DNA from 3 places in the Flavobacterium sp. GT3P67 genome. Region 2 is predicted to be linked to each of the others. Evidence: riboswitches for the same ligand, from Rfam matches in the RefSeq annotation. Region 2 holds a riboswitch; each other region holds the start of a gene.
What was found. Region 2 has a riboswitch for S-adenosylmethionine ahead of E0H99_RS15760 (Na+/H+ antiporter NhaC family protein). Riboswitches for the same ligand answer to the same signal wherever they lie in the genome.
Positions count from the first base shown of each region.

Region 1: it holds a riboswitch for S-adenosylmethionine, as region 2 does, so the genes downstream of both, E0H99_RS04340 (homocysteine S-methyltransferase family protein) here and E0H99_RS15760 (Na+/H+ antiporter NhaC family protein) in region 2, are expected to answer to the same signal.
Region 3: it holds a riboswitch for S-adenosylmethionine, as region 2 does, so the genes downstream of both, E0H99_RS04275 (alpha/beta fold hydrolase) here and E0H99_RS15760 (Na+/H+ antiporter NhaC family protein) in region 2, are expected to answer to the same signal.

Region 1 covers NZ_SMLF01000001.1:1,000,329-1,011,674, forward strand. The annotation lists gene E0H99_RS04315 (sulfate adenylyltransferase subunit 1) at 1-1,123, shown strand, start outside; gene E0H99_RS04320 (HEPN domain-containing protein) at 1,153-3,246, shown strand; gene cobA (uroporphyrinogen-III C-methyltransferase) at 3,236-4,009, shown strand; gene E0H99_RS04330 (bifunctional precorrin-2 dehydrogenase/sirohydrochlorin ferrochelatase) at 4,061-4,642, shown strand; gene E0H99_RS04335 (NAD(P)/FAD-dependent oxidoreductase) at 4,750-5,802, shown strand; SAM riboswitch class I at 6,027-6,146, shown strand; gene E0H99_RS04340 (homocysteine S-methyltransferase family protein) at 6,430-7,431, shown strand; gene metH (methionine synthase) at 7,535-10,216, shown strand; gene metF (methylenetetrahydrofolate reductase [NAD(P)H]) at 10,295-11,251, shown strand; gene gldA (gliding motility-associated ABC transporter ATP-binding subunit GldA) at 11,320-11,346, opposite strand, start outside.
Region 2 covers NZ_SMLF01000011.1:93,083-104,428, reverse strand. The annotation lists gene E0H99_RS15805 (HD domain-containing protein) at 1-721, shown strand, start outside; gene lpxD (UDP-3-O-(3-hydroxymyristoyl)glucosamine N-acyltransferase) at 762-1,805, shown strand; gene E0H99_RS15795 (bifunctional UDP-3-O-[3-hydroxymyristoyl] N-acetylglucosamine deacetylase/3-hydroxyacyl-ACP dehydratase) at 1,798-3,186, shown strand; gene lpxA (acyl-ACP--UDP-N-acetylglucosamine O-acyltransferase) at 3,271-4,056, shown strand; gene efp (elongation factor P) at 4,111-4,677, shown strand; gene E0H99_RS15780 (UDP-3-O-(3-hydroxymyristoyl)glucosamine N-acyltransferase) at 4,747-5,676, shown strand; gene E0H99_RS15775 (nuclear transport factor 2 family protein) at 5,678-6,040, shown strand; gene sucD (succinate--CoA ligase subunit alpha) at 6,135-7,007, shown strand; gene E0H99_RS15765 (hypothetical protein) at 7,223-7,645, shown strand; SAM-I-IV-variant riboswitch at 7,773-7,869, shown strand; gene E0H99_RS15760 (Na+/H+ antiporter NhaC family protein) at 7,932-9,254, shown strand; gene fabG (3-oxoacyl-[acyl-carrier-protein] reductase) at 9,329-10,075, shown strand; gene E0H99_RS15750 (hypothetical protein) at 10,176-11,346, shown strand, end outside.
Region 3 covers NZ_SMLF01000001.1:986,754-998,099, reverse strand. The annotation lists gene E0H99_RS04300 (sulfite exporter TauE/SafE family protein) at 1-655, opposite strand, end outside; gene E0H99_RS04295 (RrF2 family transcriptional regulator) at 773-1,183, opposite strand; gene E0H99_RS04290 (trans-sulfuration enzyme family protein) at 1,330-2,502, opposite strand; gene E0H99_RS04285 (OsmC family protein) at 2,613-3,041, opposite strand; gene thrA (bifunctional aspartate kinase/homoserine dehydrogenase I) at 3,143-5,557, opposite strand; gene E0H99_RS04275 (alpha/beta fold hydrolase) at 5,582-6,544, opposite strand; SAM riboswitch class I at 6,623-6,747, opposite strand; gene E0H99_RS04270 (hypothetical protein) at 6,978-7,187, opposite strand; gene metK (methionine adenosyltransferase) at 7,950-9,200, shown strand; gene E0H99_RS04260 (DUF4153 domain-containing protein) at 9,336-11,108, shown strand; gene E0H99_RS04255 (carboxypeptidase-like regulatory domain-containing protein) at 11,163-11,346, opposite strand, start outside.

The DNA of each region.
Region 1 (11,346 bases), on a different contig from region 2:
CAGCAAACAAAAAGGATACGATTACTTAGACTTTTCATTGGCTACCGATGGTTTAGTTGCCGAAAGAGAACAAGGAATCACAATCGATGTGGCTCATATTTATTTCTCGACAACCAAGAAAAGTTACATCATTGCCGATACTCCAGGTCACGTAGAATATACAAGAAATATGGTTACCGGAGCTTCGACTTCACAAGTATCTATCATTTTGATCGATGCTCGAAAAGGGGTTATTGAGCAAACGTACAGACACTTTTTTATCAATAATTTATTGAGAGTAAAAGAAGTGATTGTTGCTGTGAATAAAATGGATTTAGTTGATTATTCGGAAGAAGTGTACAATAAAATCAAAGCTGATTTCCAAGCTTTAAATGCAAAAAGTACATTTAAAGAACAAGTTGTAAGTTACATTCCGTTAAGTGCTATCAATGGTGGAAATGTAGTTGATAAATCAGAAAACATGCCTTGGTATACCGGACAAACGGTATTGGAACATTTGGAAGCTTTAGAACCAAAAGATGTGTACGAAAAAGGACAAGCACGTTTCCCGGTTCAAACAGTTATCAGACCAAAAACGGAGGAATACCATGACTTTAGAGGATATGCCGGAAAGTTGTACGGAGACAATATAAAAGTAGGTGATGCGGTAACGGTGCTTCCTTCTTTGACAGAATCTAAAGTGACAAACATCCACTTTTTCGATCAGCAATTTGATGAAGCGACTGCGGGTTCTTCTATTACTTTGGAACTGGAAAATGATATCAATGTGACCAGAGGTGATATGATTGTAAAATCGAATGAACTTCCAAGAATCGAAAAAGATATCAATACAACGATTTGTTGGATGGACAGCAAAAAATTAGTTGCTGGCACTAAATATTTGGTACAACACAATACCAACAGAGTTTTAGCAAAAATTGAAAGTGTGAAAAACATAATCGCAACAGATTATTCAGGGGTAACACCAGCGACTCAATTGAGCATTAATGAGATAGGCGAAGTAAATATTAAATTGAGCAAAGCTTTGTATTTTGATGCCTATAACGACAACAAATCAAACGGCGCTTTTATTTTAATTGATGCTGCAACCAACACAACTGCTGGAGTTGGATTTATAAACTAAATCTAACTTTTGCCAAAAACAATATAATTATGCAAAGTTTTAGAACCGAAATAGAAGACCCGATTGTCCAAAAAGACATTATCGATTTAGAAAGAAAAATTGCTTTATTCCGTGACGGGAAAATTGATGATGAACGTTTCCGCAGCCTTCGTTTGGCTAGAGGAGTTTACGGTCAGCGTCAGGAAGGCGTTCAAATGATTCGTATCAAATTGCCTTTTGGAAAAGTGACAAGCGAACAATTATTGCGTATTACCAAAGTTTCTGATGAATATTCAACAGGACGTTTACACATTACAACGCGTCAGGATATTCAGATTCACTATGTGAGTTTGGACAGGACGCCACAGCTTTGGGCTGAATTAGAGAAAGATGATGTTACACTTCGTGAAGCTTGTGGAAATACCGTGAGAAATATTACTGCTAGTGAAACTGCAGGAATCGATACGGAAGAACCTTTTGATGTTTCGCCGTATGCACACGCGTTGTTTCAGTTTTTCTTGAGAAACCCAGTTTGTCAGGAAATGGGACGTAAATTCAAAATGTCGTTTTCTTCTTCGGATAAAGATACAGGATTAAGTTATTTACACGATTTAGGTTTTATTCCAAAAATTGTAAATGGCGAAAAAGGATTTAAAGTAATGTTAGGTGGGGGATTAGGTTCTCAGCCCAGTCATGCGGAATTGTTATCGGAGTTTATTCCGGTAAACCAAATTATCCCAACAACTGAAGGTGTTTTGAGAATATTTGATCGTTTCGGTGAAAGAGCCAAACGTTTGAAAGCACGTATGAAATTCTTGATCAAAGATATTGGGAGAGACGAGTTTTTACGATTGGTGGAAGAAGAGAAAAAAGCTTTGTCTTACCAAACGGTTGAAATCGATACGGCTGCTTTTGAAGGAGAAATTCCTGCTCCTTTATTGGTAGCGCCAAAAGTAGTAATTGAAGACACTGCTGCTTTCGAAGCTTGGAAAAAATCAAATGTTTTTCCTCAGAAACAAGCCGGATATGTAGCGATTGGAATCAAAGTTTTATTAGGAGATTTTTATACTGATACAGCGAGAGCATTGGCAGAATTGATTAAAAATTATGCCGCTAATGAATTGCGTTTTACGTTGAGACAGGATATTCTGATACGTCATGTAAAAGAAGAAAATTTGGAATTTTTCTACCAAGAATTAGCTAGGCTTAATTTTGTTGATTTAGGATATAATTCCACAGCAGATATCACCGCTTGTCCGGGAACGGATACGTGTAATCTAGGGATTGCAAGCAGCACAGGAATTGCGGTAGAGTTGGAAAGAGTTTTGGAAACGGAATATCCACAATACAGCAACAATCAGGAGATCACGATTAAAATTAGTGGTTGTATGAATGCTTGTGGACAACACAATATGGCCGAAATTGGTTTCCAGGGAATGTCAATTAATTCTGGGAAATTGGTGGCGCCGGCACTTCAAGTATTATTAGGCGGAGGAAATTTAGGAAACGGATCAGGAAGGTTTTCAGATAAAGTAATCAAAATTCCAAGCAGAAGAGGACCTGATGCCTTGCGTTTCATCTTAAATGATTTTGAAGCGAATGCAAATGGACAATCATTCTTGAATTATTACGACGCTAAAGGTGAGAAATATTTTTACGAATTTTTGAAACCATTAGCAGATGTAACTAATTTGACCGAAGCTGATTTCGTAGATTGGGGAAATGCCGATAACTACGTAAAAGCAGTTGGAGTAGGAGAATGTGCCGGAGTTGTAATTGATTTGGTAGCGACTTTATTATTGGAAGCCAAAGATAAATTAACGTTTGCACAAGAAGCTTTTGATGATAAAAAATGGGCAGATGCTATTTATTTAGCATATGCCGGTTTTGTAAATGGTGCCAAAGCATTATTGCTTGCCGAAAATCAAAAGACCAATAATCACGCAGGAATTATCGATTTGTTTGATACTGTTTTTATTGAAACCAATAAAATTGTATTGGAGTCTTCGTTAAGAGATTTGGTATATCAAATCAACCAAAATGAACCTTCGGGGGAATTTGCACAAAAATACATTCAAGAAGCAGCAGCCTTTTTTGAAAATATAGAATCGTATAGAGCAAAAGATTTAGCAGATGAGAAATAAAGTAGAACCATTCGTAACCTTAGTTGGAGCAGGTCCGGGAGATCCTGATTTGCTTACCATCAAAGGCGCAAAAGCACTTGCCGAAGCTCAAGTGGTTTTGTATGATGCTTTGGCCAATGAGGAAATATTGACTTATGCGCCAAAGAAATCCATTAAAATATTTGTTGGAAAAAGAAAAGGCTGTCATGAATATTCGCAAGATCAAATCAATCAGTTGATTGTGGATAATGCGCTTACGTATGGTAATGTGGTTCGATTAAAAGGCGGTGATCCATTTATATTTGGAAGAGGAAGCGAAGAAATAGAGTATGTAGAAAGCTTTGGAATTCCTACCTTTGTTATTCCTGGAATCTCATCATCGATTGCAGTTCCCGCTTATCAAGGGATTTCTTTGACCAAAAGAGGAGTGTCCGAAAGTTTTTGGGTAATTACCGGAACGACTTCCGCCAGAAAATTATCGAACGATGTTGCCTTGGCAGCACAGTCTTCGGCAACAGTGGTGATCTTGATGGGGATGAGTAAATTGGAACAAATTATAGCATTATTTCAAAAGGAATCCAAAGGGGAAATTCCCGTAGCGGTCATTCAAAACGGAACTATGTCAGATGAAAAAATAGGTGTCGGGACTATAGATACAATTCAACAAGTTGTTACTGAGAATAAATTAAGTTCGCCAGCGATAATTGTTATTGGGGAAGTAGTAAGAGAAAGTAATAAATTGAAAGGGTTTTACGAAGAATTTATTTCAAAAGAATTAATATAACAATTAACAAAACTCGGATTCCTTTCCTTTGGTGAGGCTGAGTAGAGGATTATGGAAAGAAATGAATTATATCCTATTTTTTTAAAACTGCACAACCTCAATGTACTTATTGTAGGAGGAGGAAATGTGGGTTTGGAAAAGCTATCATTTATGTTAAAATCCAGTCCAAATGCAAATGTTGAGGTGGTGGCGCCAAAGTTTTTGCCAGAACTGGAAGAGTTGGTCGAAAAACATCCTTCGGTGAAATTGACTAAAGCCAAGTTCAAGAAAAAAATGTTGAAGAAACGGCATATGGTTATTGCTTGTACTGATGATTTGAAAGTGAATAAACGAGTATTTGATTTGTCTCGAAAAAGACACTTGATTTGTAATATTGCCGATACACCGGATTTATGTGATTATTATTTGGGTGGAATTGTAACCAAAGGAAATGTGAAAATTGCGATTTCGACAAACGGAAAATCACCGACAACAGCCAAGAGATTACGAGAGTTTTTCGAAGAAATAATTCCGGACGATATTAATAAAATGGTCGAAAACCTAAATGAATATCGCAAAACGCTGAAAGGAAATTTCGAAGAAAAAGTGCAAAAAATGAATGAAATTACCGAAGCGTTAAAAAATAAAGAATAAAAGCATCGCAAAATAACGAATGATATTTATCATTTAAAGCAGTAAAAATCTATCGTTAATTTGCAGTAAAATAGTTTAGCATAATTACACATATAAAGAATAAAAAAATGGTTAAAACAGACATATTAATTATAGGAGCCGGACCAACAGGTTTATTTGCAGTTTTTGAAGCTGGATTATTAAAACTGAAATGTCATATTTTAGATGCCTTGCCTCAAGCTGGCGGGCAATTATCTGAATTATATCCAAAAAAACCAATCTATGATATTCCGGGATTTCCGGAAGTATTAGCCGGAGATTTGGTTGATAATTTAATGGAACAAATCAAGCAGTTTGAACCGGGATTCACGCTGGGAGAACGTGCCGAAACCATTGAAAAACAAGAAGACGGAAGTTTTATTGTAACCTCAAATAAAGGGAAAAGATTTCATGCTTCGGTTGTTGCGATTGCTGGTGGTTTGGGAAGTTTTGAACCAAGAAAACCATTGATCGAAGACATTGAATTTTACGAAGACAAAGGAATTAAATACTTTATCAAAAATCCGGAGAAATTCAGAGACAAAAGAGTGGTAATTGCCGGAGGTGGTGATTCTGCTTTAGACTGGAGTATTTTCTTGTCGAATATTGCTTCCGAAGTGACTTTGATTCACAGAAGAAATGAATTTAGAGGCGCTTTAGATTCTGTAGAAAAAGTACAGGAATTGAAAAATTCAGGAAAAATAAGAATGATCACACCGGCAGAAGTAGTTGGTCTGAATGGAGCGGAGCATTTAGAATCAATAGACATTGAGGAAAATGGAGCGCACAGAACCATTCCTACAGACTATTTCATACCGCTTTTTGGATTAACACCAAAATTAGGGCCTATCGGAGATTGGGGATTGGACATTGAAAAAAATGCCATCAAAGTAAATAATGCTTTGGATTATCAAACGAACATTCCTGGAATTTTTGCCATTGGTGACGTAAATACATATCCAGGAAAATTAAAATTGATTCTTTGTGGATTTCACGAAGCGACTTTAATGTGTCAGGCAGCGTACCAAATCATCAACCCGGGTAAGAAATATGTATTGAAATACACTACAGTTTCTGGTGTTGACGGATTTGACGGAACTCGTAAAGAAGCTCCAAAAGCCGTGGTCAAAGCCATAGTTTAATAATTTAAGATTGTAGATTAACGATTTTTGATTGCAGAATTTTAAAATAAGACGAACTATTTTATTTGTCGAGAAAATTGATTTTTAGAATTTAGGATGTCACATAAATCTGAAATCAAAAATCGTTAATCATCATTCGAAAATCCTTTTTAAAAAAAAATAGCGCTAATACTTGCAAGTATTAGCGCTATGTCTTTACTTTGCACTGTTCATATATTTATTGAAAGTTATCACGAAAGGCGGAGGGAAAGACCCAATGAAACCTTAGCAACCCTTTATCTTTAAAGAAGGTGCTACATTCTACTTTATACAGAACCAGTTTCAGTATCTAAGATAGATAACACACGAATACTCACTTAGTATTTCTCAAACCTTTTCCTGACAACATATCGATATTTTTTTTAGAGCGAACAATTGGCGCATTTTTGCCAATAGAGTTCCCGCTTTACGTTGCAATCTTTTTGTTTTTTAAAGAAAAAAAACAAAAAGGATTTCCACTTCAAACGTAGTTCACTGAACTCCTATGAAAAATGGAAGCAATGTGAAGTAATCGGGACTAAAGAGAAAAAATTTGTGATTTTTTGGTTTTATTTTAACCATTAGAACACAACAATTAAAAAAATAAAAATGTCAAGTATTCAAGAAGCCATCAAAAAAAACATACTCATTCTCGATGGAGCAATGGGAACCATGTTACAGCGTTACAATTTCTCCGAAGAAGATTTTCGAGGAGAGCGTTTCAAAGATTTTCCGCATTCCTTAAAAGGGAATAACGATTTATTGTCACTCACGCAACCGCAAGCCATCAAAGCGGTTCACGCCGCCTATTTTGAAGCGGGAGCAGATATCGTTGAAACCAATACTTTTTCTGGAACCACCATCGGTATGGCCGATTATTATCTGGAAGAATATGTTTACGAACTCAACTACGAATCGGCAAGAATTGCCCGTGAAGTAGCCGATGAATTTACAGCAAAAAATCCAGACAAGCCTCGTTTTGTGGCAGGTTCAATAGGCCCAACAAACAGAACGGCGAGCATGTCACCAGACGTAAACGATCCAGGTTACCGAGCCGTAACTTTCGATGATTTACGAATTGCTTACAAACAACAAGTGGAAGCTTTAATGGATGGTGGCTGTGATTTATTATTGGTCGAAACTATTTTCGACACTTTAAACGCCAAAGCTGCCCTTTTCGCGATAGAAGAAGTCAAAGACGAACGCAATATCGATATTCCAATCATGGTTTCTGGAACGATTACGGATGCGTCAGGGAGAACACTTTCGGGTCAAACTGTAGAAGCTTTTTTGGTTTCGGTTTCGCACATTCCGTTGTTGAGCGTAGGGTTTAATTGTGCTTTGGGAGCCGATTTGTTGAAACCGTACCTACAAACCTTGGCGCATAATACGTCATTCAATGTATCGGCACATCCTAATGCAGGATTGCCCAACGCATTTGGAGAATACGATGAAACGCCGGAGCAAATGCAGGCCTTTATCAAAGAATATTTAGACGATAATTTAGTAAATATCATAGGCGGTTGTTGCGGAACAACACCAGAACATATCAAGTTGATTGCTGATATAGCAAAGGAGTATAAACCTAGAGTATCAACAGCAACAATGTAGTAAAGACGAGATGTATCGCGTCTAAATTATAACCAATAATTCACGAATGGAACGTTTGTTTTTGAAAAAAAATTAGTGAATTAGCGGTAAAAATAAAACAAAAATGGCACACGCAGAGAAAAGAAGAAACCTTGTATTATCGGGATTAGAACCTTTAATAATTACGCCTAACAGCGTTTTCGTTAACATTGGCGAACGAACGAATGTAACAGGTTCTAGAAAATTCCTTCGATTAATCAAGGAAGAAAAATACGAAGAAGCACTCAGCATAGCTAAAGAGCAAGTGGAAGGTGGCGCACAAATTATCGATATTAATATGGATGAAGGAATGCTGGATGGCGAATATGCCATGACAAAATTCCTGAATTTAATTGCCGCAGAACCAGATATTTCCAGAGTTCCCATCATGATTGATAGCTCGAAATGGGATATTATCGAAGCGGGTCTAAAAGTAGTGCAAGGAAAGAGTGTCGTAAACTCAATTTCTTTGAAGGAAGGCGAAGAACAATTTATTCATCACGCCAAATTGATTAAGCGCTATGGTGCTGCGGCAATTATTATGGCTTTTGATGAAACGGGACAAGCTGATAATTACGAACGCAGGGTAGAAATTTGCCAACGGTCGTATGATATTTTGGTGAATAAAGTTGGTTTTCCACCGCAGGATATTATTTTCGATTTGAATATATTTCCAGTTGCGACAGGAATGGAAGAACACCGCCTGAATGCATTAGATTTCTTTAGAGGGACTAAATGGGTTAGGGAAAATCTTCCGCATGCACATATTAGTGGAGGTGTAAGTAATGTTTCGTTTTCGTTTAGAGGAAATGACACGGTACGGGAAGCGATGCACTCGGTGTTTTTATATCATGCGATTCAACATGGTATGACTATGGGTATCGTGAATCCGGAAATGCTTTCTATTTATGACGAAATTCCAAAAGATCTATTAGAACATGTTGAAGATGTAATTCTAAACCGTCGTGATGATGCCACGGAAAGATTATTGGACTTTGCAGAAAATGTAAAAGGAGATGTAAAGAGCAATGAAAAAGCGGTTCAAGAATGGCGTTCGGGTACCGTTCAAGAACGAATTACGCATTCCCTTGTAAAAGGTGTTGATGCCTTTATAGAACTAGATGTTGAAGAAGCTCGATTGGCAGCCACAAAACCCATCGAAGTTATCGAAATCAACTTAATGACAGGAATGAATGTTGTGGGTGATTTGTTTGGTTCCGGTAAAATGTTTTTGCCACAAGTAGTAAAATCAGCACGAGTTATGAAAAAAGCCGTAGCCTATTTGTTGCCTTACATAGAAGCTAGCAAACAAGCAGGTGACAAGCAAGGAAATGGAAAAATCCTGATGGCAACCGTAAAAGGCGATGTACACGATATTGGTAAAAATATTGTTTCGGTAGTATTGGCGTGTAATAATTATGAGATTGTAGATTTGGGCGTAATGGTGCCTCCCGAAAAAATTATTGCAGCGGCCATAGAACACAACGTAGATATTATTGGGTTGAGCGGATTGATCACGCCGTCACTGGACGAAATGGTTTATCTCGCCAAGGAATTGGATAAAAGAGGACTTAAAATCCCAATCATGATTGGAGGAGCAACGACTTCGCGTGCACATACAGCCGTTAAAATTGCGCCACAATATAGAGAAACGGTTATTCACGTTAATGATGCTTCGAGAGCCGTAACGGTTGCTGGAAGTTTATTGAACAAGGATAAAAAAATATACGCAAGCGACATTCGAGCAGAATACGATGCGTTTAGAGAGACGTTTTTGAACCGTTCGCGCGACAAAAATTTCTTGACCATTGAGCAAGCTCGTAAAAATAAATTGCAATTGGATTGGGAGAATTTTACTCCTGTAAAACCAAATATAATTGGAGAACAAACCATCGAAGTCGATTTGGATGTTTTGGTTCCGTATATTGACTGGACCCCATTTTTTAGAACATGGGAATTGTTCGGAAAATACCCGGCTATTTTAACGGATGAGGTAGTAGGAGAACAAGCAACGTCAGTTTTTGCAGATGCGCAAGAAATGTTAGAAGTGATTTTGAGAGAAAAGAAGTTAACTGCCAAAGGGATTTACGGGATTTTTCCAGCGAATCAAGTCAATGACGATGATATCGAATTGAGTGACGAAAACGGAAAAGTTTTGGAGAAATTCTTAACGCTGCGTCAACAATCACAAAAAACAAAAGGAGCTCCAAATATTGCTTTATCTGATTTTATTGCACCGAAAGACGGTGGTAAAACAGACTATATGGGTGCGTTTTGTGTAACAACAGGCTTTGGAGTTGACGAATGGGCTGCTGAATTCGAAAAGGATTTAGACGATTACAATTCGATTATGGTGAAAGCATTGGCAGATCGTTTTGCGGAAGCTTTTGCCGAATATTTGCACGAAAAAATCCGTAAAGAAATTTGGGGTTATTCATCTGATGAAAATTTAAGTACTGAGGCAATGATTGCTGAAGATTACAAAGGAATTCGCCCGGCACCTGGTTATCCGGCTTGTCCTGACCATTTAGAAAAACCTACGATTTGGAAATTACTGAATGTGGAAAAGGAAATAGGAGTTACTTTGACGGAAAGCATGGCGATGTGGCCGGCTTCTTCGGTATCGGGTTATTATTTTGGAAATCCGGAAAGTAGGTATTTTGGACTTGGAAAAATAAAAGAAGACCAAGTTATTGATTACGCCAAACGTAGAAGCGTTTCGACAGAAGTAGCCATGAAATGGTTGAATCCGAATATAGCAGATTAAATTAGTCATGAAGTCAAAAGTCATAAAGTCCAAAGGACGTGACTTTCGACATTCGACATTCAAACTTTAAGACTTAAGATGAAAGTAACACAACATATAGAAGACGCAAAAGAGAAAACATTATTCTCCTTTGAAATTATTCCGCCACAAAAAGGGAAAAGTATTCAGGAATTATACGATAATATTGATCCGTTGATGGAGTTCAAACCTCCTTTTATAGATGTAACGACTTCTCGCGAAGAATATATTTACGTTGATAAAGGCAATGGTTTATTGGATAAAAAACTGACTAGAATGCGTCCGGGAACATTAGGTATCTGTGCTTCTATTAAGCACAAATACAATGTAGACACTATTCCGCACGTACTTTGTGGAGGGTTTACCAAAGAAGAAACGGAGTATTTATTGGTCGATTGTCATTATTTGGGAATTGATAATGTGATGGCTTTGCGTGGCGATGCGATGAAAGACGAGCAATATTTTATTCCGAAACAAGGAGGGAATGATTTTGCAGTTGATTTGGTGAAACAAATCAACCAATTGAATTGTGGAAAATACCTGCATGATGTTATGGATGTTGATAATAAAGCCAATTTTTGTATTGGTGTTGCCGGTTATCCAGAAAAACATTTAGAATCACCATCCTTACAATCCGATTTAAAAAGATTGAAAGAAAAGGTAGATGCAGGTGCCGATTATGTGGTAACACAAATGTTTTTTGACAATGCTAAATACTTTGAGTTTGTTGCAAGAGCAAGAGAAATGGGGATTACAGTACCTATTATTCCAGGAATCAAACCTATTGCGGTACAAAGACACATGCAAATATTACCTCAAATTTTCAGAATTGATTTACCCGAAGATTTGATTCATGCCGTGGATCAGTGCAAAACCAATGCCGATATCAGACAAGTGGGAATTGAATGGGCAATCCAACAATCGCTTGAACTTAAAGCAGCCGGTGTTCCCGTTTTGCACTATTATTCTATGGGGAAATCAGAGAATATTAGACAAATCGCAAGTAAGGTTTTTTAATTTCCAATCGTATTTCATAAAAAAAGCTCGTTTAAATTCATTTTAAACGAGCTTTTTTTAGTTGGAAACTACTTCGTAATCTCTCTAAAAACCGC
Region 2 (11,346 bases):
ACGTGACAGTTTTTACTCGGGAGTGGCAGAAGGGAATGTCAACTCAGAACGACTGATTCAAATGATGAATGTGGTAGACGATTATTTAGTAATTGAAGAAAAAGGGATTTATTCCGTAGAAAAGTTTTTGATGTCCAGACGATTGATGTATTGGCAGGCATATTTACACAAAACGAGTTTAGTGGCAGAGTTAATTTTGATGAAAATCTTAAAACGCGCCAAAGAATTAACGCTAAAAGGAGTGCAGTTGCCTTGTAGTGAACCATTATTGTTTTTCATGCAAAACAAAGTCACCATAGATACATTTGACGCAGAAACGTTGGATTTATTTGCTCAATTAGATGATTTTGATATTATTGGAGCATTAAAATCGTGGCAAAAACATGATGATTTTATATTGTCCTCATTGAGTAAAATGATTGTAAACCGAGATTTATTAAAAATTAAATTAACCAGTGAAAAAGTAGCGATTGAGGAATTACAGCCACTAAAAGAACGTTTTGCATTGGAAAATAATATTTCATTATTAGAAACCAATTATTTTATTTTTAAAGGCAAAATAAAAAATCAAGCTTACAGTAAAGAGGCAGAACCCATACGGATTTTGAAAAAAGACTGTACCATTGAGGACGTAATTGAATCTTCTGATCAGCTGAATTTAAAATCATTATCTAAATTGGTTACCAAGTATTACATCTGTTTCCCAAAACAACTACTATAAAAACACCATTTAAAATCTATTTTTTTATATTTTTGTCGCGATGAAATTTACAGCAGAACAAATAGCAGGGATTTTAGAAGGAGAAGTTGTTGGGAATCCCATGACAGAAGTTTTTAGATTGTCAAAAATCGAAGAAGGCACTGAGGGATCGCTTACTTTTTTATCAAATCCTAAATATCTTAATTATATATATTCCACAAAAGCTTCAGTAACAATTGTTAATGAGACTTTTGTACCGGAATCACCTTTAACTACCACATTAATAAAAGTGCAAGATGCGTATGCGGCATTTTCTAAATTATTAGAGTTTTATAATCAGGTGAAATTGAATAAAAGTGGAATAGAGCAACCTTCTTTCCTGTCACAAAGTGTAAAATACGGAGATAATTTATATCTTGGTAGCTTTAGTTATGTCGGACAGAATGTAGTTTTGGGTGAAAATGTAAAAATATATCCTAATTGTTTTGTTGGAGATAATGTCATAATAGGGGATAATGTAATATTATTCGCTGGCGCAAAAATCTATTCGGAGACCGTAATCGGGAATAATTGCACCATTCATTCTGGAGCTATAATAGGTGCGGATGGCTTTGGTTTTGCACCAAATCCTGACGGGACGTATACTAAAATTCCACAAATAGGGAATGTAATTATTGAAGATAATGTAGATATAGGCTCTTGTACAACTATTGATAGGGCTACAATGGGTTCTACCATTATCAGAAAAGGAGTGAAGCTTGACAATCAAATTCAGATTGGGCATAATGTTGAAATTGGTGAGAACACCGTAATTGCCGCTCAAACGGGTGTTGCAGGTTCTACAAAAATTGGAAAAAGTGGCATGATTGGCGGACAAGTTGGAATCTCAGGACATTTAACTATTGGTAATAATGTTCGAATCCAAGCGCAATCAGGTGTGGGACGAAATATAAAAGATAATGAAATCTTGCAAGGAAGCCCTACATTTGGATACAATGATTTCAGTAAATCGTATGTTCATTTCAAGAATTTGCCTAAAATTGTTGCAGAAATAGAAGAATTAAAAAAACAAATATTAAACCAAAAAAATGGAAACAATGGTTAAACAGAAGACCATCAAAACAGAAATTTCGCTAACTGGAGTTGGATTACACACAGGAAAAGAAGTAAAAATGACTTTTAAACCTGCTCCAGTCAATAATGGTTTTACTTTTGTTCGAGTAGATCTGGAAGGACAACCTATTATTGAAGCAGATGCGAATTATGTTGTAAACACGCAAAGAGGAACCAATTTAGAAAAATTAGGCGTAAAAATTCAAACGCCTGAACATGTTTTAGCAGCACTAATTGGTTGTGATTTAGATAATGTAATCATTGAATTGAATGCTTCTGAACTTCCTATTATGGATGGTTCTTCAAAATATTTTGTTGAAGCGCTTGAAAAAGCAGAAATAGAAGAACAGAACGCTAAAAGAAATGTATATGTAGTAAAAGAAGTTATTTCTTTTACAGATGAAGCTTCTGGCAGTGAAATATTGGTAATGCCAAACGATTATTATTCAGTTACTGCAATGGTGGATTTTGGTACTAAAATACTAGGTACTCAAAATGCTACAATGAAAAGTATTGCTGACTTTAAAACTGAAATATCTGAGTCAAGAACCTTCAGTTTTTTACATGAACTAGAATCGTTGTTAGAAAACGGTTTGATAAAAGGAGGCGATTTAAATAATGCCATTGTTTATGTAGACAAAGAAATTTCTGCATCAACCATGGAGAGTTTAAAAGTAGCTTTTGGAAAAGACGAAATAACCGTTAAACCAAATGGTATTTTAGATAACCTTACGTTGCATTACCCAAATGAAGCGGCAAGACACAAACTGCTTGATGTGGTGGGTGATTTAGCTTTAATTGGAACAAGAATTCAAGGGAAGGTAATTGCCAATAAACCAGGTCATTTTGTGAATACACAGTTTGCCAAAAAAATGGCTAAAATCATAAAAATAGAACAAAGAAATCATGTTCCTGCTTATGATTTGCATCAAGAGCCTTTAATGGATATTCATAAAATTATGGCGGTTCTTCCTCATAGACCACCGTTTTTATTGATTGACAGAATCATCGAAATGTCAGAAACTCATGTTGTGGGGATGAAAAATGTAACAATGAATGAAAATTTCTTTGTTGGTCATTTTCCTGAAGCTCCGGTTATGCCAGGTGTTTTAATTGTAGAAGCCATGGCACAAACAGGAGGGATTCTGGTATTAAGTACCGTTCCTGATCCAGAAAATTATTTGACTTATTTTATGAAAATAGACAATGTCAAATTCAAACATAAAGTATTACCTGGTGATACTTTAATTTTTAAGTGTGATTTAATTACTCCTATCAGAAGAGGAATTTGTCACATGCAAGCAAATGCTTACGCAAATGGAAAACTAGTTGCTGAAGCAGAATTAATGGCTCAAATTGCCAAAAAACAATAGATTTAGATTAAAACTAAAATCCTCCATTTGAAAAAATGAGATTGACGTTTGTATTCTGATAAATAAAAAAATAAAAAATAGCTGATGAATCAACCACTAGCCTATGTTCATCCAGGCGCCAAAATCGCCAAAAATGTTGTCATAGAACCATTTACAACCATTCACAATAATGTAGTTATTGGGGACGGAACTTGGATAGGTTCGAATGTTACCATTATGGAAGGCGCGAGAATTGGAAAAAATTGTAATATATTCCCTGGTGCAGTTATTTCGGCGGTTCCACAGGATTTAAAATTTGGAGGAGAAGATTCTTTGGCAATAATTGGAGACAATTGTACGATTAGAGAATGTGTAACGATCAATAGAGGGACAATTGCATCCGGACAAACTACTTTAGGTAATAATTGTTTGGTAATGGCAACAGCACATATAGCTCACGATTGTCACATTGGCGATAATGCTATTATTGTAAACGGAGTAGCTTTGGCTGGTCACGTTACCGTAGGTAAATTTGCGGTTATTGGCGGATTGGCAGCAATTCATCAATTTATCCACATTGGAGATCACGCCATGATATCAGGCGGATCTTTGGTAAGAAAAGATGTTCCGCCTTTCACAAAAGCAGCAAAAGAGCCTTTGTCGTATGTTGGTATTAACTCTGTTGGATTAAGAAGACGCGGTTTTACAACTGAAAAGATCAAAGAAATTCAAGATATTTATAGAATTTTGTATCAAAAAAATTACAATACAACCCAAGCTTTGGGTATTATTGAAGCAGAGATGGAAGCGACACCGGAAAGAGATGAAATCATTGATTTTATTCGAAATTCATCAAGAGGAGTAATGAAAGGATATTCTGGAAATTATTAAGAATAAGTCGTTAATCAAATTAGCAAATAAACGAATCAACAAATAAACAAAAAAATGGCATCTACATCAGATATTAAAAACGGATTGTGTATTAAATACAACAACGATATTTACAAAATTATTGAATTTCTTCACGTAAAACCAGGAAAAGGTCCTGCTTTTGTTAGAACTAAATTGAGAAGTTTGACTAACGGAAAAGTATTGGACAACACTTTTTCAGCTGGTCATAAAATTGAAGAAGTTAGAGTGGAAAACCATAAATTTCAGTTTTTATATCCAGAAGGAGATGATTTTCATTTTATGAATACAGAAACTTTCGAACAAATTACTTTAAATAAAAATATTTTAGATTCACCAGATTTATTGAAAGAAGGAGAAAATGTAATGGTAAGTATCAATACAGAGACTGATTTACCTCTTTCTGTAGATATGCCAGCATCTGTTATTCTTGAAGTGACTTACGCAGAACCAGGAATTAAAGGAAATACTGCTACAAATGCAACAAAATCAGCAACTGTTGAAACGGGTGCAACTGTAAATGTCCCTTTGTTTATTAATGAAGGTGATAAAATTAAAATTGATACTGCATCAGGTTCTTATATGGAACGAGTTAAGGAATAGCTGACAGTAATCAGTGCTCAGTAATGAGATATACTGGACATTGATTGCTAAACACTGAACACAAAATAAATGAAATTCCAAAAAACACATAGCTTAGAAGAAATTGCAAGTATCATCGACTGTGAATATGTTGGTGATAAAAAATTTCCAGTGACTGGAATGAATGAAATTCATGTTGTTGAATCAGGCGATATTGTTTTTGTAGATCATCCTAAGTATTATGACAAAGCATTAAATTCAGCAGCAACTATTGTTTTAATTAACAAAAATGTAGCTTGTCCGGATGGAAAAGCGTTGTTGATTTCAGATGATCCTTTTAGAGATTTTAATAAATTAACAAACTATTTCAAGCCATTTCAATTTTCGAATGTTTCAATAGCTACTTCAGCTTCTATAGGTGAAGGAACTGTAATACAGCCAAATACATTTATCGGTAATCATGTTGTTATTGGAAAGAATTGTTTGATTCATTCTAATGTTTCGATTTATGACTACACCGTAATTGGCGATAATGTAATGATTCACGCGGGAACCATTCTTGGTGCCGATGCTTTTTATTATAAAAAACGTCCCGAAGGTTACGATCAGTTACTTTCAGGTGGAAGAGTGGTTATTAAAGACAATGTTGGAATTGGAGCTCTTTGTACGATTGATAAAGGAGTTACTGGCGATACAACTATTGGCGAAGGCACAAAAATTGATAATCAAGTGCATGTAGGCCATGACACTGTTATTGGAAAAAAATGTTTAATTGCTTCACAAACCGGAATTGCAGGCTGTGTCATTATTGAAGACGAAGTTACTATTTGGGGACAAGTAGGGACCACCAGCGGAATCACGATAGGAGCAAAGGCAGTTATTCTTGGTCAAACCGGAGTTACAAAATCAGTAGAAGGAGGAAAGTCTTATTTTGGTACTCCAATTGAAGAATCAAGAGAAAAATTGAAACAACTGGCTAATATCAAGAAGATACCAGAAATTCTAAATAAACTAAAATAATATGTCTGCTAAAGAAATCGTTCAGAAATTTTACAAATCAGATGCTCTTATAGATAGCGAAATCATAAAAGATTTTTTACATCCTGAAGTAATCGTTGAATGGAAAAGCAGTAAGGGATTGATTCAATTGAATTACGATTCTTTATTAAATCTATCTAATGATTTAAGTAAAGCATACGTTCGATCTAAAGTTAGAATTAGTCATATTGTAAGTGAAAATGATACCATTTCGGTACGATACTCTCATTTTGTGAAAACGATTGAGAATCCAAGAGAAGAAATGTTATTGGCGCATTTTATGGTTATTTGGCAAATAAAAGACAATAAACTATTTCGAGGGTATCAAATGAGTCAATTATCATAATTTAGTATCAAAAAACTGAATACTGATTACTGATTACTGATTACTATTTTATACTTTTGCATAACAATTTTAAAAACTACATAAAAAATATATCATGAGTGTTTTAGTCAATAAAGATTCCAAAATAATTGTTCAAGGTTTTACAGGAAGCGAAGGAACTTTCCATGCTTCTCAAATGATTGAGTACGGTACTAACGTTGTTGGTGGTGTAACTCCAGGAAAAGGGGGAACAACTCACTTAGACAGACCAGTTTTTAACACTGTAAAAGATGCTGTAGAACAAGCAGGAGCTGATACGACTATCATATTTGTTCCACCAGCTTTTGCTGCTGATGCGATTATGGAAGCTGCAGATGCTGGAATTAAAGTAATTATTGCAATTACTGAAGGAATTCCTGTTGCTGACATGATAAAAGCAAATAGTTATGTTAAAGAAAGAAATGCTAGATTGATAGGACCTAACTGCCCAGGAATAATTACTCCGGGTGAAGCTAAAGTTGGTATTATGCCAGGTTTTGTTTTCAAAAAAGGAACTGTTGGTATTGTTTCTAAATCTGGAACATTAACGTACGAAGCAGCTGACCAAGTGGTAAAACAAGGATTAGGAATCACTACTGCAATTGGTATTGGTGGAGACCCAATCATCGGAACTACTACAAAAGAAGCAGTTGAATTATTGATGAATGACCCAGAAACAGAATGTATCGTAATGATAGGTGAAATTGGTGGACAATTAGAAGCGGATGCTGCTCATTGGATCAAAGCGGATGGTAACCGTAAACCAGTTGTAGGATTCATTGCAGGAGTTACCGCTCCAGTAGGACGTACAATGGGACATGCAGGTGCTATCGTTGGTGGATCAGATGATACTGCTGAAGCTAAAAAACAAATCATGAGAGAATGTGGTATTCACGTAGTAGATTCTCCAGCTGAAATTGGTAAAAAAGTAAAAGAAGTTTTAGGTTAATCTAAGCTTTGATTAAATATTTTAAAAGCCTCACAATTTGTGGGGCTTTTTTATTATAAATTGAATTAAAGAAATATCTTTGCACTTTATTAAATGCAGCTGTTTTTCAGATGTAATCCTAATAAGAGTAAACATAAACGAATGGTTTCTAATGGGCCTCACGAATTTGTGGGGTATTTTTTTGTCGAAGCCAGTTCAAATAAAAATAAAATAACATGTACAAAGAGTTAAAAAAATTCAAAGTTACCAATCAGTTTTCATTTACCACAGAGGATAGTCTAGCAGAAGTTTGTAATGCTTCAGAAGGATCTGGAGTATTTTTAGTGTATTCAGTAGGGGAGGAAAAAGAGTTGATTATGGTTGGTTCTACTGGAACCGTTCAAAATGACGGAACTTTGAAAATTAAAAATGGTGGCTTGAAAGATAAAATTGTTGAAGGACATCAATTTGCTAAAACTGGAAGAAAATATTCTTGGCCTGCACAAATGAAAATCGAAGATATCAGCACGCTTGAAGTGGTTTGGTATGAAACATTTAATGATAAAACAAAAATAATCCCAACATTTGTAGAAGGACAAGTTTTACAAAACTTCCTTGACGAAAATGGAAGATTGCCAAAATGGAATGTAGCTTTTTAATTATTTAAAGTCTGTTTTTCAGTATCTTAATTATAATTGCGTTACATTTTTATGTGGCGCTTTTTTTTGAATTATTATTATTTTGAATAAAATTCAAATTATTTCATAAATAATTAATTACTTTTGCACCCGTTATCACGAATCCTTTAATAGGATAGCAACCTGCAACAACAAGCAAGGTGCTAAAACGATAAGCCAAATCCTTTGGAAAAAATGTTGTTTTAATCATTTTTATATTTTGGTTTTTTGTTTGTCGTGGTAATGGATTCATCTTATACCATTATTTATGACAAAGAAAACACAACAAAAAGGAAATGCACTGGCATTACTTCCGTTATTTATTTTTATTTTAACTTTTTTAGGAGCTGGAATTTGGCTTAATGATTTTTATGCATTCCCTTCTCCAGTAGCGGTTTTATTAGGGATTATTGCTGCTTTTTTGCTTTTCAAACAAGCTACACAAGACAAGGTAAATACTTTGATTTCCGGTTGTGGCGAAAGCAAAATAATAACCATGTGTTTAATTTATTTGCTTGCAGGCGCTTTTGCCACTCTCACTAAAGCAATGGGAGGAGTTGATTCGGTGGTGAATTTAGGAATCAACAATATTGATGTGGCTTATTTCCCATTAGGAATTTTCCTGATTGCTTCTTTTCTTTCGACTGCTACAGGAACTTCGGTTGGGGCTATTGTGGCATTAGGACCAATTGCAGTGAGTCTTGCGGAAAAAAGCGGTTCTCCACTCGCATTAATTGCAGGTTCTTTATTGGGAGGCGCCATGTTAGGCGATAATCTATCGATGATTTCAGATACAACCATTGCGGCTACTCAGTCTTTGGGATGCGAAATGAAAGATAAATTTAAAACAAACCTGTTTATCGCTTTTCCGGCTTCGGTAATTACCATTTTTTTACTTTTCTATTTAGGATTAAATTCGGAAGTTACGGCTGTCGCTATTCCAAAATCGAGCTACGAACTAATCACTATTTTGCCCTATTTGTTAGTGATTGTCCTTGCCATAATTGGAATTAATGTTTTCACTACTTTAATAATCGGAATTGTGGTAGCAGGGATTATTGGAATTGTTGGTGCTGATTTTACCATTTTAGTATTTGCACAAAAAATATACGAAGGGTTTACGAGCATGACCGATATATTCTTGTTATCCATGCTTACTGGTGGTTTAGCGGCATTGGTAGAAAAAGCAGGCGGAATTGATTTTGTCATTCACAAAATTAAATCCAGAATAAAAAACAAGAAATCGGCTCAAATGGGAATTGGAACCTTAGTGAGTTTTACTAATATGGCTATCGCCAATAATACCGTTTCCATTGTTATCACAGGAGCCATTGCCAAAGAAATTAATGATGAATATAATTTAAGCTCCAAAAAAACGGCAACTTTACTGGATATTTTTGCTTGTATTGTTCAGGGGATTTTGCCTTATGGCGCGCAAGTTTTGTTGATTTTAAGTTTTGCCAATGGTAAACTGAATTTCTTAGATTTAATCAGTAATGCTTGGTATCTCTTATTTTTATTTTTAGTTACTTTAATTGCCATTTACAGTAATTTTTGGGATAAATTGATAAATAGATTTTTGAAAGTTTAAGCTTTTGGCATAAAATTTTTGAATTGAATTGTTATATTTGTCTTATAAAAAAAAATACAAACGAACGATAGAATATGAAATTACTAGAAGGAAAAGTAGCCATAATTACAGGTGCGAGTCGCGGAATTGGAAAAGGAATTGCTGAAGTTTTTGCAAAACATGGTGCAAATGTTGCATTCACCTACAGTTCATCTGTAGAATCAGCTTTGGCATTAGAAAATGAATTGAACGCTCTTGGAATTAAAGCCAAAGGATATCAATCAAATGCTGCCGATTTTAATGAAGCGCAAACTTTTGTTGATGCTGTTTTGGCTGAATTCGGAACGGTTGATATTCTAATAAACAACGCCGGAATTACTAAAGACAACCTTTTGATGCGTATGTCCGAAGAAGATTTTGACAAAGTGATTGATGTCAATTTGAAATCCGTTTTTAATATGACCAAAGCGATTCAACGTACTTTCCTGAAACAACGTTCTGGTTCTATAATCAATATGAGTTCAGTAGTAGGAGTGAAAGGAAATGCAGGACAGACTAATTATGCTGCTTCTAAAGCGGGAGTCATAGGGTTTTCAAAATCAGTAGCATTGGAATTAGGATCTCGTAATATTCGTTGTAATGTAATTGCTCCAGGATTTATAGAAACAGAAATGACCGCTAAATTAAACGAAGATGTTGTTAAAGGATGGAGAGACGGAATTCCGTTGAAACGTGGTGGAACGACTGAAGATGTTGCCAATGCATGTCTTTTCTTTGCTTCAGACATGAGTGCTTATGTAACGGGACAAGTTATGAATGTTTGTGGAGGAATGCTTACTTAATATTTAATTAAAAGATTGAAGAATTCAAAGATTTAAAGATTTTTGAACTACTTATTAATTTTTTAATCTTTCAATTTTTAAATATTTTAATCAAAAATAAATGACAATAAACACGCTACTATTATTACTTCTTTCTTTACTAATAGCTGGCGGTTTGTCATTTTTTCAATATATCTATAAAGCCAAAAACAAATCGAATATCGGTTGGTTTTTGGCTTTTTTGCGTTTTTCATCCATTTTTGGAATTTTGTTATTGTTGATTAATCCAATACTAACCAAAAATACGCTTGAAACCGTAAAAACACCTTTGCCGATTGTTGTTGATAATTCGAGTTCCATTTCTTTTTTGAATGCGAATGAAAAAGCATTGGAATTGTATAATAAAATAAAATCAAACTCGAATTTACAAGAGAAATTCGATGTACAATCGTATCAGTTTTCAGATGATTTTGAACCTATAGAAACATTTGATTTTAAAGGAACCCAAACTAATATTGATGTTGTTGCCAAAAATCTAAAAAGCATTTATAAAAACGCAATCTATCCAACAGTTTTAATTACAGATGGAAATCAAACTTCCGGGAATGATTATGTCTACAGTTTTGATGCTGTAAATAAAGTATATCCAGTAATTGTAGGCGATACAACGACTTTTTTAGATTTCAAAATCAATCAACTGAACGTTAATAAATACGCTTTTCACAAGAATAAATTTCCTGTAGAAGCTTTCTTTCAGTATTCAGGAACTAAAAGCATAACGGCCGATTTTATTATTTCACAAGGAAATTTAGTATTCAGTAAACAATCTATTACCTTTTCTCCATCCAAGAAAACGGCAACTGTAAGCGTACTTTTACCGGCTGATAAAATTGGATTACAGATTTTTAAAGCTACTATTTCATCGAAAGAAAAAGAAAAAAATACGTATAATAATACCAAGAATTTTGCGGTTGAAGTTATTGACCAAAAAACAAATATTGCTATTGTATCTGCTATAAATCATCCTGATTTAGGGGCGCTAAAAAGAGCCATTGAGTCCAATATACAACGTAAAGTAACTATTATTAAGCCGAATGATATTAAGGCATTACAAGATTTTAACGTTTTGATTTTGTACCAACCGACAACCGAATTTAAAACCATCTTTGAGAATAATAAAGGTGCCGGAATCAATACGTTTATTATTACTGGAAATAACACTGATTTCAATTTTCTGAATCAACAGCAGGATAATTTGAACTTTAAAATGAGCGGACAAAAAGAAGATTATT
Region 3 (11,346 bases), on a different contig from region 2:
TTCTGCCGTTTCCAAGCAAAGTTGAAGTCACAATTGGTCCCCATCCGCCACCGCCAACAGCATCCATAAAACCTCCGAAAGAAGCCAAAATACCTAGCTTTTTAGTTTTCTTTTTAATGATATTCTTTTTTAATGCTTTTCTAATAATTATAATTGCCAGCGCAATCATATAAACTGCTATAAATGGCTTAATCATATCTCCGTCAATCACATCAGATAACAAATAAGCACCCGCAATAGAGCCCAAAACACCGGGAATTAATAAATGTCTCACTAATTTTTTATTGATATTCCCAAATCGATGATGAGAAATGGCAGAAACTCCGGTAGTAAACATTTCAGCAACATGAACACCTGTACTACTAATTGCCGGCGGAATTCCATACGCCAATAAAAAAGAAGTAGAAGTTGCTCCATAACCCATTCCTAAAGTTCCATCTACTAATTGAGCAAAAATCCCAATACAGAAAAAAATTAAAAACTCCTGATTGAAGCCTGCCAAAAAGCCATTCCAGGAAAACTCAGCATAATGATTGTACACTAATGTCGAAAACAATCCTACCAACAAAACAACAGGAATTATAACCCATAAACGCTCTGCGAAAGTAGTTTCCGATTTTGCACTGATATTAATCTCTTTCAATTCTTTGCTCATGCTTTTGAAATTCAACTGTTTTAATTATTTAAATCCATTACCCCATCGGAATAGTAGATTACTGTGCAAAAGTAAAACTTTTAACTTAACTACAAAATTTATTTTGTGATTTATTATCTAAAATGCAATATCAGCCAGTGTATTATTTTCCAATATCATAAGCGTATTGTCACGGACTTCAGTCATTAGTTTATGAACCGAACAATTGGCCTCGTCAACACAATCGTCACATTTTTCATAAAAATTATGGCTTACGCAAGGCAAAAGTGCGATTGGCCCTTCAAGAATTCGATAGACATGAGCCATATTAATGTCTTTTGGATCTTTTATCAGGTAGTATCCTCCGCCTTTTCCTTTTTTGGCTCCTAAAAAACCAGAATAACGCAAGAGTAATAAAATACTCTCCAAAAACTTAATCGAAATGTTTTCACTTTTTGCAATATCCGCAATTGGAACCGGGATTTGATTCTCTTGACGAGCCAAAAATGACAACGCTTTTATTCCGTATTTTGTTTTTTTTGAAAGCATTTTAAAAAATATAAGATTGGAGATTAACGATTTTTGATTGCAACAAAAATATACTTTTTGAATTAAGAATAGTGAATGAAGATTAACGATTATTATCGAACAGAAAATCTGCAATCAAAAATCGTTAATCTACATACTAAAAATCCTTACGAAAGTGCCTGCTCTAAATCAGCAATCACATCTCCCACGGTTTCTAATCCTACTGAAACACGAACTAAACCATCAGTAATACTGACTGCTAAACGTTCTTCAACTGATAACTTACTATGCGTTGTAGAAGCCGGATGCGTTACAATCGTTCTGGTATCTCCCAAATTTGGTGATAAAGAGCATAGTTTTAATTTATCCAAAAAGTTTCTTCCAGCTTCAAGACCGCCTTTTATTTCAAAAGCGACAATGTTTCCTCCCAATTTCATTTGCTTTTGAGCAATTTCGTATTGCGGATGCGATTTCAAGAAAGGATACTTCACTTTATTAACCTGAGGATGACTTTCCAGAAACTCAGCCACTTTCAAGGCATTTTCACAATGTCTATCTAAACGAATCGCCAAAGTTTCTAAACTTTTTGATAATACCCAAGCATTAAATGGGGATAAGGAAGGGCCGGTAAGTCGAGAAAATAAATAGATTTTTTGGATCAATTCGGCATCTCCAACTGTAATTCCACCTAAAACTCTACCTTGACCATCTATTAATTTTGTTGCTGAATGCACCACCAAATGTGCTCCCCATTTTATCGGTTGCTGCAAATAAGGTGTAGCAAAACAGTTGTCAATAATCAAAATCAAATTATGCTTTTTGGCAATAGTACCTAACAGTTCCAAATCGATAATATCTACCGCTGGATTGGTTGGAGATTCTGCAAAAAGAATCTTTGTATTAGGTTTTATCAAACTTTCAATGGTTTCGGGCTTGTCGATATTAAAATAAGATGTTTCAATTCCCCATTTTGGAAAATAATTGATAAACAATGAATGTGTCGCTCCAAAAACACTACTTGCCGAAACAATATGGTCTCCTGAGTTCAACAAAGCCGCCAAAGTTGAATACACAGCCGCCATTCCAGAGGCAAAGGCAAAACCCGATTCAGCACCTTCCATTTTACAAATTTTATCTATAAACTCGTTGGTATTTGGATTGCTGTATCGGCTATAAATATTTCGATCTTTCTCCTCAGCAAAAGACGCTCTCATATCTTCAGCATCTTCAAATACAAAACTAGAGGTTAAGTATAAAGGCACAGAGTGTTCCTGAAATTGGGTTCTTTCCAATTGGGTACGTATGGCTTGTGTTTCAAAACCAAATTCTTGTTCGTTCATTGTTATTGTTTTTCAAAGAGTTATTTCACAGAGATTCCCCTTGTAATCTTTCTATAAAAAAGACTCTTTATTGTTTTAAATTAAAGTTTTAAAAGTTCGTGAATTTAACTTTACGCCAATTCAACTCCGTTCAAAACTACTTTATAATGTATGGTTGCGGTTGGTTCCAATGTTTTTGAAACAGAACAATATTTCTCAAAAGAAAGTTGTGCGGCTCTAGCTGCTTTTTCTTCATTGATTGGGCCTTCCAAATAAAACACTATGTGAATATCCTTGAATGGTTTTGCCTCTCCTACTTGTACGCGTTCGCCTTCAACCTCAGCTTTGAAAGCCGTGATTTCCTGACGTTGTTTCTTTAGAATCGAAATCATATCAATCGCGCTACAACCTGCAACACCCATTAATACCAATTCCATTGGGCTTGCTCCCATATCATTTCCGCCAAATTCCGGACGACTATCTACATTTACAATATGACCACGTTCATTTTTTAATTCAAAGTGGAAATTGTCGTTTACTCTGTTAAGTGTTATTTTCATTGTTATCTTTTTTGAACGCTGATGACGCGGATTTCCAAACGCGGATTCAACAATTATTTTTATTCTGAAATCTAAATTCTAAAATCTGCGATCTAAAATCCCTAACCTTTATCCGATAATCTCAAAATATCTCCAAAAACACCTCTCGCCGTTACTGCTGATCCTGCGCCTGCACCTTGAATCACAATTGGTCTGTCACCATACGATTCCGTGTAAATTTCGAAGAAAGAATCAGAACCTTTCAATCCACCCAAAGCCGTATCTGATGGCACTGAAACTAATTTCACTTCCAGATTTCCTTTGTCATTTTGCAAATCGCCTGACAATTCACCTATATATCGCAACACGTGATTTGGTTTTTGTTCCGCTTTTATTTTAGCATAAATCGGATCAAACTCCGTCAGTTTATTAAGAAAATCAGAAACATCACCTTCGCGTAAATGTTCCGGAATTAAATTCTGAATGTTGATTTCTTCAAACTCATTTTGCAAGTCTAATTCCCTAGCCAAAATCAATAATTTTCGACCTACATCATTCCCACACAAATCCTCTCTTGGATCAGGCTCCGTATATCCATTATCAATTGCTTCCTTCAATATTTCGCTGAACGGAGCGTCTTTGGCAGAAAAATTATTGAACAAATAACTCAATGTTCCAGAGAAAACGCCTTTAATCTTCGTAATATTTTCTCCTGAAAGGTGTAATAATTTAATCGTATCAATCAACGGCAATCCTGCTCCAACATTGGTTTCATAGAGATAACTCTTTTGATTGTCGGCCAGTACTTTTCGCAATTTTTTATAAAAACTATAACTTAATGTATTGGCTACTTTATTAGATGAAATCAAATCGAAACTGCTTTCTGCCAGAGGAATATAATTTTCAACAAATGTGACACTTGCCGTGTTATCAATCGCAATTAAATTCTCCAAATGATGCTCATTTGCGTAAGCAATTACATCATCGATAGTATAAGAAAAGCCATTGTTTTGAATTTCATTTTTCCAATTTGGAGTAACGCCGTTTTTATTTAAAAGTACATTACTTGAATTCGCAATAGCAAAAACATTCAGTTTAATGTCTTTTCTTTTCTCGATAGTAGCGGCGGATTCTAATATTTGGTTAATCAATGTTCCGCCCACTAATCCATGTCCGAAAATAGCAATATTGATTTTCTTTGAAACTCCAAAAATCTCCCCGTGAATCACATTTAAGGCTTTGTTCAGTTGCGATTTTTTCACAACCAAACTCACATTTTTCCCTGTGACCGTATTATTAAAAAGAATCGGGACAATTTTATTTTTTATCAACGCCGTGTAAGGCTTATGAAACGTACTCAAATCTTGGCCAATGATAGAAATTACCGAAACATTATCGGTAACCGTGATTTTATTCACATCTTTTGAATAGAAATCATTTTCGAATTCTTTTTCTAATTCAATCATTGCTTTAGTCGCTTTATCAGCGGCAACTACCAAACCAATCCCTCTTTCTGAAGAACCTTGAGAAATGATGCTTACGCTAATATCATTGTCTCCCATTACTCTGAAAATACGGGCATCAACGCCAGTTTTCCCCAGCAATCCTCTTCCTTCCAGATTTACTAATGATACATTTTCAAGTACCGAAAGTGTTTTAATTCCTTCTTTGCTAGAATTAGATGTGATTAATGTTCCTTTATTTTCGTGATTGAATGTGTTCAAAATACGAAGCGGAATGTTTTTTTCCAACAAAGGAATGATGGTCTTTGCATGAAGAATTGTTGCGCCAAAATTAGCCAACTCATTTGCCTCGTTAAAAGTCAAATGGTCAATTTTTTTAGCATCAAGCACTAAGTCAGGATTTGCGGTATAAATTCCGTCTACGTGTGTATAATTCTGTAATTCGTCCGCATTTAAGTAATTCGCGATCAAAGAAGCGGTGTAATTACTGCCATTTCTTCCTAAAGTGGTTGTGTCATTATTGTTATTAGAACCAATGAAACCCGTAACAATGTTCACGGTTGTTCCGTTATTTTGTTTGAAATAATTGATTACATTTTTCTTAGAAATTTGTTCCAAAGGTTGTGCATCACCAAATTTAGAATCGGTTTTTATCAATTCTCGCGTATCGGCAAAACGGGCATTTATTCCATTTTCAACCAAAATAGCCGTCAATAATTTTGCAGAAAGCAATTCTCCTTTTGATAAAATCTGGTCTTTAATTTTATTACTGTAATCGCCAATTAAACTAACGCCTTCGAATAATTTTTCTAAAACATTGAATTCCTCAGACAAATCTACCTCTTGGTAATCGTCTTGTTGGTATTTTTTGAAATCCTCAAATAAAGGTTTATAATTTCCATTTTTAGAAGCAATATCCAAAATTTCTTCCAACTCATCAGTAGCATTTCCACGTGCCGATACTACAATAGCAATTTGCTCTCCTTGATTTACTTTATCTGTAATAATTGCAACTACCTTATTTATTCCGTCGCCATTCGATAAAGATTTACCTCCAAATTTTAATATTTTCATTTTGTGTGTTGTGTTGTGTTGCTTCTAAAAAATAGCAGCAAGCAAATTGTCTAATTGTTTGTATTCTATCAAAAAAGCATCGTGTCCGTGAATGGAAACAATTTCTTGATAGGTGACATTATTTTTATATTTTTTTAATCCCTCGTAAGTTGCTTTATTTTCATTTGCCGTAAAAAACAAGTCTGAGTTGATGCCGATAATATGAATATCAGCTTCGATTTTTGACGTTATTTCTTCAAATGAATCGCTGTTTCTGGTAATATCTATCGTCTTCAAGAGTTGATTCATCATTTTGTAAGACGAAATTTGAAAACGTTTTTGAAGCTTTTTGCCATGATGACCCAACCAACTTTCTACATTAAAAATGGCTAATTCCTCATTTGTGGTTCTCTGAAATTTTGCAGTAAAAGATTCTGGAGTTCGATAGCAAAGCATGGCATGAATCCGAGCGTCTTCAATAGGTTTTGACGAATTTTTCAGGATTTGTTCCTGCAAAAAACAATTGGCAATTAACCAATCCGTCGATTTCCAATCGGTTGCAATAGGAATTAAATGTTGCGTGATTTTTGGTTTTAAAGCCACCAGTTCCCAAGCAATTCCTCCGCCAACAGAACCGCCAATAATAGCATAGAGTCGTTCTATTTTAAGAAAATGAATGCCTTCAATAAAAATTCTGGCAATATCTCTGGTATTAAAATCCGAATAATTCTCAATGATAGCATCATCAAAACCATTGCCTGGAACATTAAAAGCCAGTATCGTATATTTATTGGTATCGATGGTTTTGTGCACTCCAATTAAATCATTCCACCAACCGTTATCTCCCACAACTTGGGAATTTCCAGTCAATGCATGATTTACCAAAACGATGGGACCTGTATGTAAAGCCGGTCCAAAAACTTGAAAACTTAAGTTTAAGGCAGCATAAAAAGCCCCACTTTCGGTGGTGAAATTTTGTAATGTAATAGATGTTGGTTTATTTTCCAATTTCAAATCTTTTATGATTTTTGATTTGTGTCTGGAAATATTAGAAAGAAAGCTAGAAGTGAACTAGAAGAATTCTTTGTGTTATCTTTCCTTTAGATTCTGAAATAATTCAGAATAAAGGTAGAATGCAGCACCTTCTTCGATAAATCGAAGGGTTGCTAAGGCTTCATCGGGTCTAATCCCTCTGCCTTTCTTTATAACATTTCAATACGTTTTTGAACTTAATGGCACAAATTAACTACTATTTTTTTAAACAACCAAATTTTTATCAAATTGGTTCTAATTGATTTATTGCAAATTGACTTGAAAAAATCGTACGTATAATCATTATCCCGACGAAAGAGAAAACACTATACTATGGTTTTATCTTTCGTCGGAATCATAATTTGAGATTTACTATCGAAGAATCAAAAGCTAAAATATCATCCCTTTATTAAATAAAAAGTTCTTCATTTTCTTTTGAATACATTTGAAATAGTAATGACCTCGGCACTGTTTTTTGTGCCAAAGGATCATTTTTTGATATTTCAAATCTTGGATGCGTCAATTCATTTTTTGAATCGTTTTCCTTTTTTGTTTTGGTCCTGAAACTAAAGTTTTTCAGTAACTGAAATGTCTTTGAGAAATGTTTTGTTGTGCTCATAATCTTCGAATTTACGTTGTTAGTTATGTTTTAAATTATTTTTGAATTCTGAAATATTTTTATACTTGCAAATTAATCTGAACGAAAAACCCCTTTTAGATACGTATCCAAAAGGGGTTTTTAAGTTGTGTTATAAACTTATACTTTTGGAATCAACAGACACGAATGCACATAATGGCATTGGCACAAATCATATTTTTGACTTTAAAATTATTTGTATTCTGGATTTTCAGGTTATTCATTCTATAATTAATATTGTTTTGTTTTCAGCTAAATAGATTTCAAAAAAAAACCTCTCATTTTCTTGGGAGGCTTTTGCTATATAAATTTTAATTTAAATTTAAGCAATAGACGACCCACAGGATTTTTCCTGAATGGCTTTATACATATTACACACATTAAATTTCATCTTTTGTTTTTTGTTATAACAAATATGCTAACTATTTTTGAATTTTCCAAATAAGTTTCAAAAAAAATACAAAGAAAAATGAACCCCACACTCTCTTTATATATTTATATAAGCAGATGAAAAGATTTATCAGCAAAAAAAAGTTAAGATTAATTTGCAATTCAAAATGGTTTCATACCTTTGCACCCGAATACAAGAGGAAAAATTTGAACTGATTGCAACCTCTTCATAATGAAATCAATTCATTGTGAATACTGAAAAATTTTCAGTAGAAAAAATGCTAAAGCAGAAACTCTTCTTTAGTCCTTTTCAGCAATTATTTTTTCTCGCTTAATTTTAAAATAATAATTATTATGGCCTATTTATTTACGTCAGAATCTGTAAGCGAAGGACATCCAGACAAAATTGCAGATCAAATTTCGGATGCATTAATTGATAATTTTTTGGCATTTGATGCTGACTCAAAAGTAGCTTGTGAAACTTTAGTGACTACTGGCCAGGTAATTTTGGCTGGTGAAGTAAAATCAAATACCTATTTAGACGTACAACAAATCGCTCGTGACGTAATCAGAAAAATTGGTTATACAAAAAGCGAATACATGTTTGAAGCCAATTCTTGTGGAATTCTTTCTGCTATTCACGAACAATCTGCTGATATCAATCAAGGTGTTGACAGAAAAAATCCTGAAGAACAAGGTGCTGGTGACCAAGGAATGATGTTTGGTTATGCTACAAATGAAACAGAAAATTATATGCCTTTGGCACTTGATTTATCTCATAAATTATTACAGGAATTAGCTGTTTTAAGACGTGAAAATAACGAAATTACCTATTTGCGTCCAGATGCAAAATCTCAAGTAACTTTAGAATATAGTGATGACAATAAGCCAACTCGTATTGATGCTATTGTAATCTCGACACAACACGATGATTTTGACGAAGAAGCAACAATGCTTGCAAAAATCAAAAAAGACATCGTTGAAATTTTGATTCCAAGGATTATTGCAAAAAATCCAACGCATGCTCATTTATTCAATGATGCAATCCAATACCATATTAATCCAACAGGAAAATTCGTAATTGGGGGACCACACGGAGATACTGGATTGACAGGAAGAAAAATCATTGTGGATACTTACGGTGGAAAAGGGGCTCACGGTGGTGGTGCATTCTCTGGAAAAGACCCAAGTAAAGTAGACAGAAGTGCTGCTTATGCTACCCGTCATATCGCTAAAAATTTAGTTGCAGCAGGTGTTGCTGACGAGATTTTAGTACAGGTTTCATATGCAATTGGAGTTGCTAAACCAATGGGTATTTTTATCGACACCTACGGAACATCAAAAGTAAATTTGACCAATGGAGAAATTGCTAAAAAAGTAGAAGCTATTTTCGATATGCGTCCTTACTTTATTGAGCAACGTTTGAAATTAAGAAATCCAATCTACAGCGAAACTGCTGCTTATGGGCACATGGGACGTACTCCAGAAACAGTTACTAAAACTTTTTCTGCTCCAGGTGGAAACGAAAAAACAGTTACTGTTGAATTGTTTACTTGGGAAAAATTAGATTTCGTTGACCAAGTTAAAACAGCATTTGGATTGTAATTCCGGTTTTAGAACCATAGAAATTTAAATCTGATTTATATCAAACCCCGAATTCTGCAATTGCAGACTTCGGGGTTTTTGTTTGGCTATGTGCGGTATTTTTCCTTACTTAGTAAAAAAAAACTTACCAAAATCATGGCTAAATTCCCTTCTTTCCAAAGCGTATTACTAGCTTCACAAAAAACCATTTTCAGATTCCCTCTAGAAACCATACTGACGATTTTAGGGACGGTATTCGCAATTTCACTCTCAGAGGAAAGAAATGATACAATGGAGAATTTTTATACTAAAAGCATCATGTGTTGCTCGCTGTGTTTGGTTTTATTTCTTTCCGTTAGTTTATATTTCGCCGCAACTCAAAAGAATAGTTGGATTCGATTTTTAATCAGTTTGATTCTTGGTGGATTAGTAACTGCTTTTGTATTTAGTTTTTCGGATAAAATTACAGATGTAGAAGCAATACAATTTTTAATACTTAACATTGCTTTACATCTATTGGTTTCGTTTGCGGGTTTTATATCAAAAATCTACAACCAAGAGGAATTTTGGGAATTTAACAAACAACTTTTCCTGCGTATTTTAACCGCTGGCTTGTATAGCGTTGTGCTGTATTCCGGATTGTCTTTGGCTATTTTAGCGATACATCATTTATTCAATGTGGATTTTTACGACAAAATATATCTTCACTTATTTTTCATCATCGCAGGAATATTTAATACTATTTTCTTTTTATCCGGCGTTCCTGAAATCAGCAATGAATCGACCCCACTTATTTTAAAATATCCAAAAGGGCTTAAAAATTTCACTCAATATGTATTACTTCCATTAATCAGTATTTACTTGGTGATTTTGATTTGTTATGAAACTAAAATCTTAGTCACACTTTCTTTGCCTGTGGGTTGGGTTTCTAATCTCGTTTTGGTTTTTGCCATCTTTGGTATACTCTCTTTTTTACTCGTACATCCTATTGCCGAAGAAACTGGAAATCTTTGGATGCGAACCTTTAACCGTTGGTTTTATTATTTATTAGTCCCGTTATTGGGATTGTTGTTTTGGGCTATTTTATATAGAATCCATCTCTATGGATTTACGCATGAACGCTATTATGTATTGGCATTATCAATTTGGTTAACGATTGTAGTAGCCTATTTTATAATCAAAAAAGAACCTAAAATAAAGTTCATTCCTATCACAATGTGCATAACAGCTTTGCTTACCATTCTTGGACCGCAAAGTGCAGATTCAATATCCAAAAACAGTCAGCTTTCCAGATTTGAGTCCTATTTGCAAAAAATAGAAAAGGAAAAACTCACTTTCGAACAAGAACAAGATTTAAGCAGTATTGTTGATTTCTTAGAAGAGAACTATGGTTCAGAAGTACTTCTTCCATTTACAAAAGACAAACTAACTGCTCTGATTAAAAAGGACAAAAATCCAAATTCTTCCCAAATCATGGAAGCATTGGGGCTCGATTATCGCTCTCCATACGACCAAAAAGGAAAAAACAACAAAGAATATTTTTATAATTTTTACGAAAACAACAATCAAAATATTGAAAACATTCAAGGGTATGATGTGTCTTTTTCCATTTTGAATACTGAAGATTTAGAATGTAACGAATGTGTAAAAATCGACAATAAGTCTTACTCCATTATTTCTACTAAAAAAGAATACGGAGTAGACTTACAAATCAACCAGGACATTGTTCCGTTGAAGATTGTGGATTTTGTAAACCAAACTCCTGCTTTCGACAAAAATGAAAATTGGAACCAAAAGATTACACAAAAAATTGAAACTCCTAAATACACAATTTTAATATACTATATAAACGTAAGTGGAGATAGAAAAGGAAATAAAAAAACGGTAAATCAGTTCCAAATCAAAGTGTTATTGGGAATTAAAAACTAAAAAAAAGCCTTTGAAGAATGACCTTCAAAGGCCTTTTATCTTCTGGCAAATCTACTACAAATTATACTTTAAAGAAAAAATCACATAGCGCGGTTGTACTGTATATTGCGAAGTTCTGGTTGCAAACTGGCTAAAATTATCATCATTTAACGAGGTTGTGTTCAACAAATTCGTTCCGCTTACTTTATATTCTAACTTGCTGCCCTTCTTTTGATAAATCAAACTGGCACTTAAAAAA